DNA from 2 places in the Anaerobacillus sp. 63XJN7_4_ISO-PGPR-S23-413 genome. Region 2 is predicted to be linked to the other one. Evidence: predicted binding sites of a transcription regulator. Region 2 holds the regulator's gene; the other holds the start of a gene.

Region 1 (4,418 bases), 320 kb from region 2:
TTCATTTAATCGGTTTTGTAAATTAGTGGATAAAATACAAAGTCACTTGAACACCCCAACAGCACTTGCGAAAAATGTCCCTAATCTACGCACAAAAAGATGAAGGATAAACGTTTCCGTCTATCCTTCCCTTACATCAGTTAGCTATTAAAGTCCGCACTTCAGCTGTGCACCACAATTATCACAAGTATTGCAACCACCCATTTCCTTTACCTGACCCTTTCGACAAACAGGGCACGTATTACCTACTTCAGACCCGATTGTAACGTCTGTAGAGCGTAGATCTGTAATCGTGTCAACTAGTACTACTTGCTTCTTTTCTTGCATGCCATCTTCAAACTCAAGCTGTTCAAATGAATTTTCTTCTGCTTTAAGAGTTAGAACCTGAGAATCACGGCTACCATCTACATAAACGGTACCGCCTTTGGCTCCTCCATTATATAGACGCTCATAAACTGCTTCCACTTGTTTCACTGAATACCCTTTTGGAGCATTAACAGTTTTTGAAATCGAGCTATCAACCCAGCGTTGAATAACGCACTGAGTGTCAGCATGATCTTCTGGTGCGAGCTCCATTGCTGAAACGAACCATTCCGGAAGGTTTTCTGTATCAGCTTCTGGGTTTCTTTCAAAGTACTCTGCAAGAATATCTGCTTTTACTTCGATAAATTTACCAAGTCGTCCACTACGGTAATAAGAGAAAGAGAAGTAAGGCTCAAGACCGGTAGAAACCCCTACCATCGTGCCAGTGCTACCAGTAGGCGCAACTGTTAGAAGATGTGAATTACGTATACCATAGTCCATAATGCTGTCGCGTAGGTCATTTGGCATTTGTTGCATATAACCTGTGTTAACAAATGCTTCACGTAATCTATTTGTTTCCGCAACTGTTTCACCCTCAAGGAAAGGGAAGCTTCCCTTTTCTTTAGCAAGATCCACAGAAGCACGATAAGCTGTTGTAGCAATTGTTTCAAAAATCTGATCTGTTAAATTATTCCCTTCTTCTGATCCATATATTGTTTCACAGTATATAAGAAGGTCATGTAGCCCCATTACTCCTAGTCCTACTCGACGTTCGCCAAGAGCTTGCTTCTCATTCTCTTCTAAGAAGTAAGGTGTGGCATCAATAACGTTATCTTGCATGCGTACGCCAACTTCAACCGTTTCTCTCAGCTTATCGAAATCAACAGTCTTTGTCTCCTTATTAGCCATCTCAGCAAGGTTCACTGCTGCTAGGTTACATACAGAGTAAGGTGCTAATGGTTGCTCACCACATGGGTTAGTAGCGACAACTTTTTGACCGTAAGAAGTTGCGTTTGTTTTTTCATTTGCATTATCAATAAAGAAGATACCTGGCTCTGCAGAGTAAGTAGCACAAATATTAATTAAATCCCACAGCTCTTTTGCCTGAACCTTACGATAAGTTCTTACTGGAAAGCCTTGCTTCTCCCAGTCACGTACATCCCCTGATTCATGCCAGTTCTCATTATAAAGTGCCATTTGTTCTTTCGTATAGTTCTCTACATCCGGGAATCGAAGTTCATATTCAGAATCATTTTCAACCGCGTCCATAAAGTCTTTAGTTAAACAAATCGAGATGTTTGCACCAGTCAAGAAGTCAGGATTGTGGACAGAATACGTTCCACCCGTTGCAAGCTTATCCTGCGCATCCTGCATCACTTTTTCTTCAAAGCCACCTGTTCCGGGAATACTACGGTAGTTTAAGATACTTTGGTACATAGATCTTTCCGACTCTGAGAGCGGTGTGAATTTCAACTTATCTTCTGCAAGTTTCTTAATTTGTTCATCCTTTGTATTCTCCATAAGGAAACGAAGAATGCGTGGATTCTGCATTTTTGAAATGATAAATTCAATAATATCAGGATGCCAGTCAGCGAGCATAATCATTTGGGCCCCACGTCTTGAGCCACCTTGCTCCACTAGATGCGTCAGCTTTGCAATATCATCCAGCCATGAAACCGAACCTGATGATTTACCATTCACACCCCTAGCAAGCGTGTTTCTAGGACGAAGTGTAGATCCGTTCGTTCCTACTCCACCACCTCGACTCATAATCTCCATTACTTGTTTACGGTGTTCAGAAATACCTTCTCTTGAATCCTGTGGAAACGGCATAACGTAACAGTTAAAGTACGTCACTTCCGTATCAGCTCCAGCTCCGTAAAGCACACGTCCTGCAGGAACAAAGTTCATTGATGAAAGTTCTTTATAGAAACGATCTTCCCAATATGTCTTTTCCCCATCTGTTTTCTCTACATCAGCAAGACCACGTGCATTACGACGAGCAATTTGCTCATAATATACTTCCAAGGGCTTTTCTATGACATCCAACGAACGGACAATAATACCTGATTCTCTTTCTTCTTCTGTGTCTAAAACGCCAACGTAATCCTCATGAACAGCTACAGTTGCTTTCTTAGATTGAAGATCGAATTCTTCAATATACCCAAGACCTCTTGCTGGAAATTTTGGATCTTCTTTAATCGTTAAGACAACAAAATCACCTTTTTGTAATGTCTTTTTCTCTGTATCTTTAAATGCATAGCGGTCAAGCATCACAAGACGACTAACACCTTTGTGAGTTAGATGCATATCCTCTGTAATCGGATGAACCTGCGCAAACATTTCAATATCCTTATTCAACTGCTCAATGTTAATAGATCTTCTTTTTTCATTGGTTTGTATTGTCATATAAACCCCTCCGTTTCGACATTTATACACTTAAGAGCATCTCTAGATGTATGTAGCTATGATAAATCGTCTTGATTAATAGTAGCACATGTACACGAACCAGACAATCATTTTTAACCATATATAGTGTTCAGAATTCTTCAATCAATACTACATATAGTAAAAGAGCGAATACTTTAGCGATTTGTCAACTTTCAAATCCAGTGAAAATGAAAGGTTTTCCTCGATAAATAAAGGTTAGATTAGAAGAATAGAGAAAAAAGAGGAATTTTGTCTATTGCACATTTTTCCACACTCTGCCTTTTTAACATAGGAGACAAAAATTAATTAGTTAACAGACCATGATTAAGATTAGAACATTTGTTCTTGTTAAGTCAATAGGAAAAAGCACCCAACGAAGGTGCTTATTTGCTAAAATTCCATTCCTTGCTAGCGTATTTCTCCTCTGCTATTTGAACAACAAAGGACTCTTGTTCATCCGTTAGTTGATATGGAACCAATTCAATATCAAGCCCCTGTTGAAAACCATCATAAAAAGCTTTAACCGCTTCTGATATCGATACAGGAGTTTCACGGAGTGCATTAATAGCTACAGCCTTTTTTCTAAAACCTCGCTGCATCCGCTCACGTATCCGTTCATTTTTAAATTTGAAACAATCAAACAATTGGTCCTCATCAATGTCAAGAAGAATCGATCCATGCTGGAGAATGACACCTTTTTGACGGGTTTGAGCGCTCCCAGCGACTTTTCGCCCTTCTACAACAAGTTCATAATAGGATGGAGAGTCAAAACATACACCCGATCTTGGTGCACGTAGCTCTTCTTTCTCTGCATCCGTTTCAGGAACAGCGAAATAAGCATTCAATCCAAGTTTTCTGAAACCAATCAATAACCCTTCTGAAATAACCCGGTACGCTTCTGTTACGGTTGAGGGCATGTCTGGATAATCTTCAGAGACAATAACGCTATAAGTCACTTCCTGATCATGAAGGACAGCTCTTCCACCAGTAGGGCGTCTCACAAACCCTAGACCATTTTTTTCTACAGCATCCATATTAATATCACGTTCGATACGCTGGAAATAACCAATTGAAAGTGTTGGGGGATTCCACCCGTAAAATCGAATAACAGGGGGGATAGTCCCATCACTATGCCATTTCAATAATGCTTCATCAAGTGCCATGTTATAAGCTGGAGAACGTTCTCCCGAATCAATAAATGCCCATTGCTTCATTTTCGGAACTCCTTTATCACTGTCAGTTTTCTAACACCTTCCCTATTCTAGCAGAGGAGAAAATGGATGACCAATGAACACTCTCAATTATTTTAGCTATGTCTTGAACATTATTGGTTTTTCGATCTTTCGAGTATAGGCGAATCTCCTCTATCCCAACTAATTTAGAACAAATTTGATTTAATTACTGAATACTACCTATTCTTTTTATAGTTATTCCTTTTTTCTTTTGCGGAAAGCCGAAAAGACGTGTAAACTTAAAGTTGTCGATTTTACTTGAAAGGGTGTAACAAAGTTTATGGAATGGATTATCGCAATACTCGTCGCGATCATTGTGTATGTTGTCATTACTCGATACATGCAAAAGAGGAATTTGAAAACGTTAACGGAGGAAGAATTCCGTGCCGGCTATCGTAAAGCCCAACTGATTGATGTTCGTGAACCAAACGAATTTGATAATGGCCATATTCT
Region 2 (4,418 bases):
ATCAATAGATTGATCTTGAATGGCGCTTTTCATTTGACGGAAGAAATCCGGAGTATAAATAAACTGAGAACGAACCCCTTTTTCTTTCGCCAGCTGGTTTGCAATAGCCCCGAGAATAAACGTTTTCCCTACCCCAAAACCTCCATGAATATAAAGCCCTTTAGTGGTTTCACCAGGAACGAAATCTTCTACATATTGAATCGCCGTCCCAATCGCTTCAATTCTAACAGGATCTTCATCATCCAAATCCGCGAAGGTAGCCTGAAGAATTTCTTTCGGAATATAGTAGCTTTGAATCATCTGATTACGCTTTTTGTTCTTATCATCTTCAATTCTTGTTGGACAACGGTTGTAGCGAATATCAATCACCGAACGATTAATAAATAGCTCAGGCTCGTACCCCTCCATCATATTAATGCAGTTCGAGAGACCAGGGCATCCTTCACATCGCTTTGCTTGTGTTGTATATTCATATAGTCTTGCAAGACTTCTATCAATTATTTTGTCATCGACCTCGTCATGCTCTTCAATAAATGCACGAATATCTTCATCGGCCATAATAGCCTTCTTCATCTCTTGGTACTGTTCCTGGAATTTCTTATTGCCTGGCATCTTGTTAAATGATTCCTGGATTGATTCCATTCTTGTTCACCCCGCTTATTTCTTATATTTACTTAGCATCTTTTTAAGCTGATCCTGTTTCTCAGATCGCTCCTCATGAGACATATCCGGTTCTTTTTGATCTGAAATCCATTCAGGCACTTTGTCTTTTCTAGCGGCAGGTTTCCCACGATTGGAAGAGCCTGTTTTTTTCTTGGCCGGTTGCTGAAGCTCTTTAATGGCAAGGTTCATTGCTTCTCTTACTGTCTTTACCCTTGCCCTTGCCCAGTGACTCGCAAACTTTTCTACATAATTCTTCGATAACTTCTTATCCTGCGTTTCTAGAATGAAATCAAGTAAGACATTCATAACACCAGGAGTCAGCTTTTGTTCATCCATTATTCGCTCCACAAGCTTCATATCTGCTTCAGAAGGTTTTCCCCCTTCAGCTGCCCGCTGAAGAATATCATATGGCGTCATCTGTTCATATCTCTGCGCCGCTTTCTCTTCTTCTGTCTCAGGTTCTTTCTTATGAAACTCTTGTAAAGAAACAGGTTGACTTCTATATTGGAGAGCAGGCACTTTGCCACGATTTTCAAGCGCGAACCAACTGCTTACTTCCTTGCGCAGTAGATCATCAGAAAGTTCGTCATGGTGAATTGCAGCTTGTTCCACAATCCGGCCCATTTCATATGGTTCAATTTTATACACAAAAGCAAGTCGCTCAATCGTTTTCTTAACAGACTCTGTAAACATTTTCTCAGTGACAATCATATCAGAAATGTGCTGCTTCATCATATCGAAGTCGAATTGCGAAGAAGTAAAAACAAGGCCTTTATTTTCATCACGTTTCTCTATCGTTACTTCCTCTTCTACTTCGCTCATACCAGTCATTTCAGACGGGTGAAGAGAATCGTATACTTCATTAAATGATGCAGTCACGTCACTATACTCAGCTAGATCTGCCTTTTCCACTGTGAAGTGCTTTTTTAGATCATTGTATCGATTACGTCCTAATCGATTGAATAAATAAATATTCAGTACGCCATCATTGAAGAAGCGTTCCGGTGTGAGAGGAGCTTGCAATTCATAAGTAAAATGTCTAGGATCTCCACTGTCTTTTACATATGTTTTCAACAGGCCAATTCCTTCTAATTTACGTCTCTCTTCAAGTACTCTCTTCAAATCCCATCTCATCATAAGTAGCAAATTATGATGAGTCATTGTTGTAACAAAATGATTCTGCTGCTCATGAGCACTCCAGAGAGTCATATAAAGACTGTAGGCCGGAGCCCCGATTAAAGGTTGATATAACAATGTTAGTACTCTTCGATCATACTCGTGCAAAAGTCCGGATGCTTCAATCTGAAGCGTATCAACAGGAAGAAGTTCTTTCCAATGCATATGCTTCACCTTTGTATTCCTCATAATTTTTGAAACCGTACAAAAAAAGAGCTTACGCGAAGCTCCCCCTTTGTTATTCTGCTCTGTTAATTAATTCTTTTAATTCGCGGATAAAGACATTAATATCTTTAAATTGACGATAGACAGAAGCAAATCGAACATAAGCAACTTCATCAACCTTTGCCAGCTGATCCATAACAAGCTCTCCCACAACATCACTACTGATCTCGGAAGCTCCCTGATTACGAAGATCACGTTCGATTTCATTAACAATTGTTTCTAGAGTTTCAAGTGGAACAGGCCTTTTTTCACAGGCTTTAATTAAACCTCTAAGAATTTTATCCCTGCTAAACTCTTCTCTAGTTCCTTCTTTTTTCACTACAATAAGCGGTATTTCTTCAACTGTTTCAAATGTCGTAAATCGATACGTACACGATTCACACTCACGGCGCCTACGAATCGAACGGCCCTCGTGAACCGGCCGAGAATCAAGCACCCTTGTACCATTGTGATTGCAGTTGGGACAACGCATAAGATCATCTCCACTAAACGAACAAGATTTCTACTACTATTTTAGCATAAAATGTGTCATGACACACCTACCCTTAAAACTGCTCAGAAATCCCTGTTCCGATTAACGTAAGTTTCTTTTTTAAATCATTATAAATGGTTGCAATGACTTTCTTACTGTATCCGAAATCAACTGGAAGTGGCGTCTCTGTTGAAACAGAGAAATCAACGGCAGTTCTATAAGCACGAACCGTGACAACTGTTACAACAATAAGGGCCTTTTTAGGACCTTTCACTTGAAAAACAAATTCTCCACGCTCCGGAGAATTCGTAACGATTTCACCTTTATAGTGTTGTTGAAGGACGGCTTTCGCTTCTGTAAAAGCCTGTTCCTTTGTCGCTTTAAAATAATGGGTTTTAAGAGCATCATTCGGATGTCTTTCCCCAGTTTCAGAACGGTTGCTAAAAAATTCTTTTATTCCCACCCCAGGTCCTCCTCTATTTTTTTTAAGAATAGCAATAAATGACTGATAAATCAATCACATTGAAAGGAATAGGACCGATAGGAAAAGCGAGATGTCTTCTTAGTGAATATAAAAAAAGAGTGCACTGAGCACCCTTTTCAATCATTGTATTATTATGAAGTAAACGCTGACTGTTCTTCTCTAACTTTAGGTTTGACCGGACCCATGCCTCGAGGAAGTTCAATGTTTTCTCGTGAATCTGCACCGAGAGCATCAGCAATATAGTTAGCCGCAACGTTCGGATCAAGATCTCCACAAGTATATACATCAATACTTGCATAACCATGTTCAGGAAAACTGTGAATCGTTAAGTGTGATTCAGAAATAATAACAACACCACTAACGCCTTGTGGAGCGAATTTATGAAATGCAACTTCACGAACCTCAGCACCGGACTTAAGAGCAGCTTCAACAAATGTTTCTTCAATAAATTTCATGTTGTTTAATTTTTCAATGTCACAGCCCCATAGTTCAGCAATGACGTGACGACCCATTGTATCCATAGCAAAATTCCCCCTTTAAATTTACTCATGCATTGATTAGCATGCGGTATCGAAAATCCACCACGGGGGAAAGTTAGTCCGATGAGGTCCTAACCCTTTAAGTAGTTTTCAATGCCAAATTGCTATAAAAGAAGTTCACGAAAAATAGTATAAGGCTTTTAAAATAGATTTGCAAGAATAAATTAAAGAACCTTTTTGTTAGTTCGTCGTTATTGAGCATTAAAGCTCATTATATTCTTATATGACTAATTTTATCCTATTAACTGTAGTATGATTCAATCATTCAAATATATTTGGTTTATCGTTAACTGCTCCTTTAACTAAGATGTGAATTTCACGAGTACTATCATTACGTTATTTTACATACCGACTATATTAACGAGCCTTGTTGATTTTTGTAGTATTTACGCGCTGTGTCAACCCATTGATTCGAACAAAAATCGAGCTATCAATAACACAAGCTTATAAAAAAAGAAGCGGTGATATACCGCCTCTTCTCCCACTTTCTATACGATTGCTTTCAATCTCTCGGGTATTCTTTCTCCCACATACTTCGCCATATCAACAACTCGGCATGAGTAACCCCACTCATTATCGTACCAGGCAAGGACCTTTACTTTCTTATTCTCAACGACCATTGTAGAAAGTCCATCGACAATCGATGAATGATCATTTCCGTTGTAATCAATGGAAACGAGAGGTTCATCAGAGTAGCCAAGAATTCCTCGAAGCGGTCCCTCGGAAGCAGCCTTTAAAGCATCATTAACCTGATCAATTGTCACATCCTTCTCAAGATCTACTACAAGATCTACAAGTGAGACATTTGGTGTAGGTACACGAAGTGACATGCCGTTAAGTTTCCCCTCAAGGTGTGGTA

What was found. The regulator NrdR, encoded in region 2, represses ribonucleotide reductase genes. The targets are predictions, from matches to a motif close to AACACNATATATNGTGTT.
Region 1: a site for NrdR is predicted at 2,826-2,843, ahead of AC0VYO_RS14225 (vitamin B12-dependent ribonucleotide reductase). Genes of this name have one in related genera too.

What each region holds. Positions count from the first base shown of each region.
Region 1 is NZ_CM149688.1:2,688,135-2,692,552, forward strand. Features, by position in the region: gene AC0VYO_RS14225 (vitamin B12-dependent ribonucleotide reductase) at 148-2,712, opposite strand; gene AC0VYO_RS14230 (lipoate--protein ligase family protein) at 3,117-3,947, opposite strand; gene AC0VYO_RS14235 (rhodanese-like domain-containing protein) at 4,246-4,418, shown strand, end outside.
Region 2 is NZ_CM149688.1:3,008,078-3,012,495, forward strand. Features, by position in the region: gene dnaI (primosomal protein DnaI) at 1-642, opposite strand, end outside; gene AC0VYO_RS15890 (replication initiation and membrane attachment family protein) at 658-2,004, opposite strand; gene nrdR (transcriptional regulator NrdR) at 2,078-2,536, opposite strand; gene AC0VYO_RS15900 (cytosolic protein) at 2,610-2,999, opposite strand; gene speD (adenosylmethionine decarboxylase) at 3,152-3,541, opposite strand; gene AC0VYO_RS15910 (glyceraldehyde-3-phosphate dehydrogenase) at 4,048-4,418, opposite strand, start outside.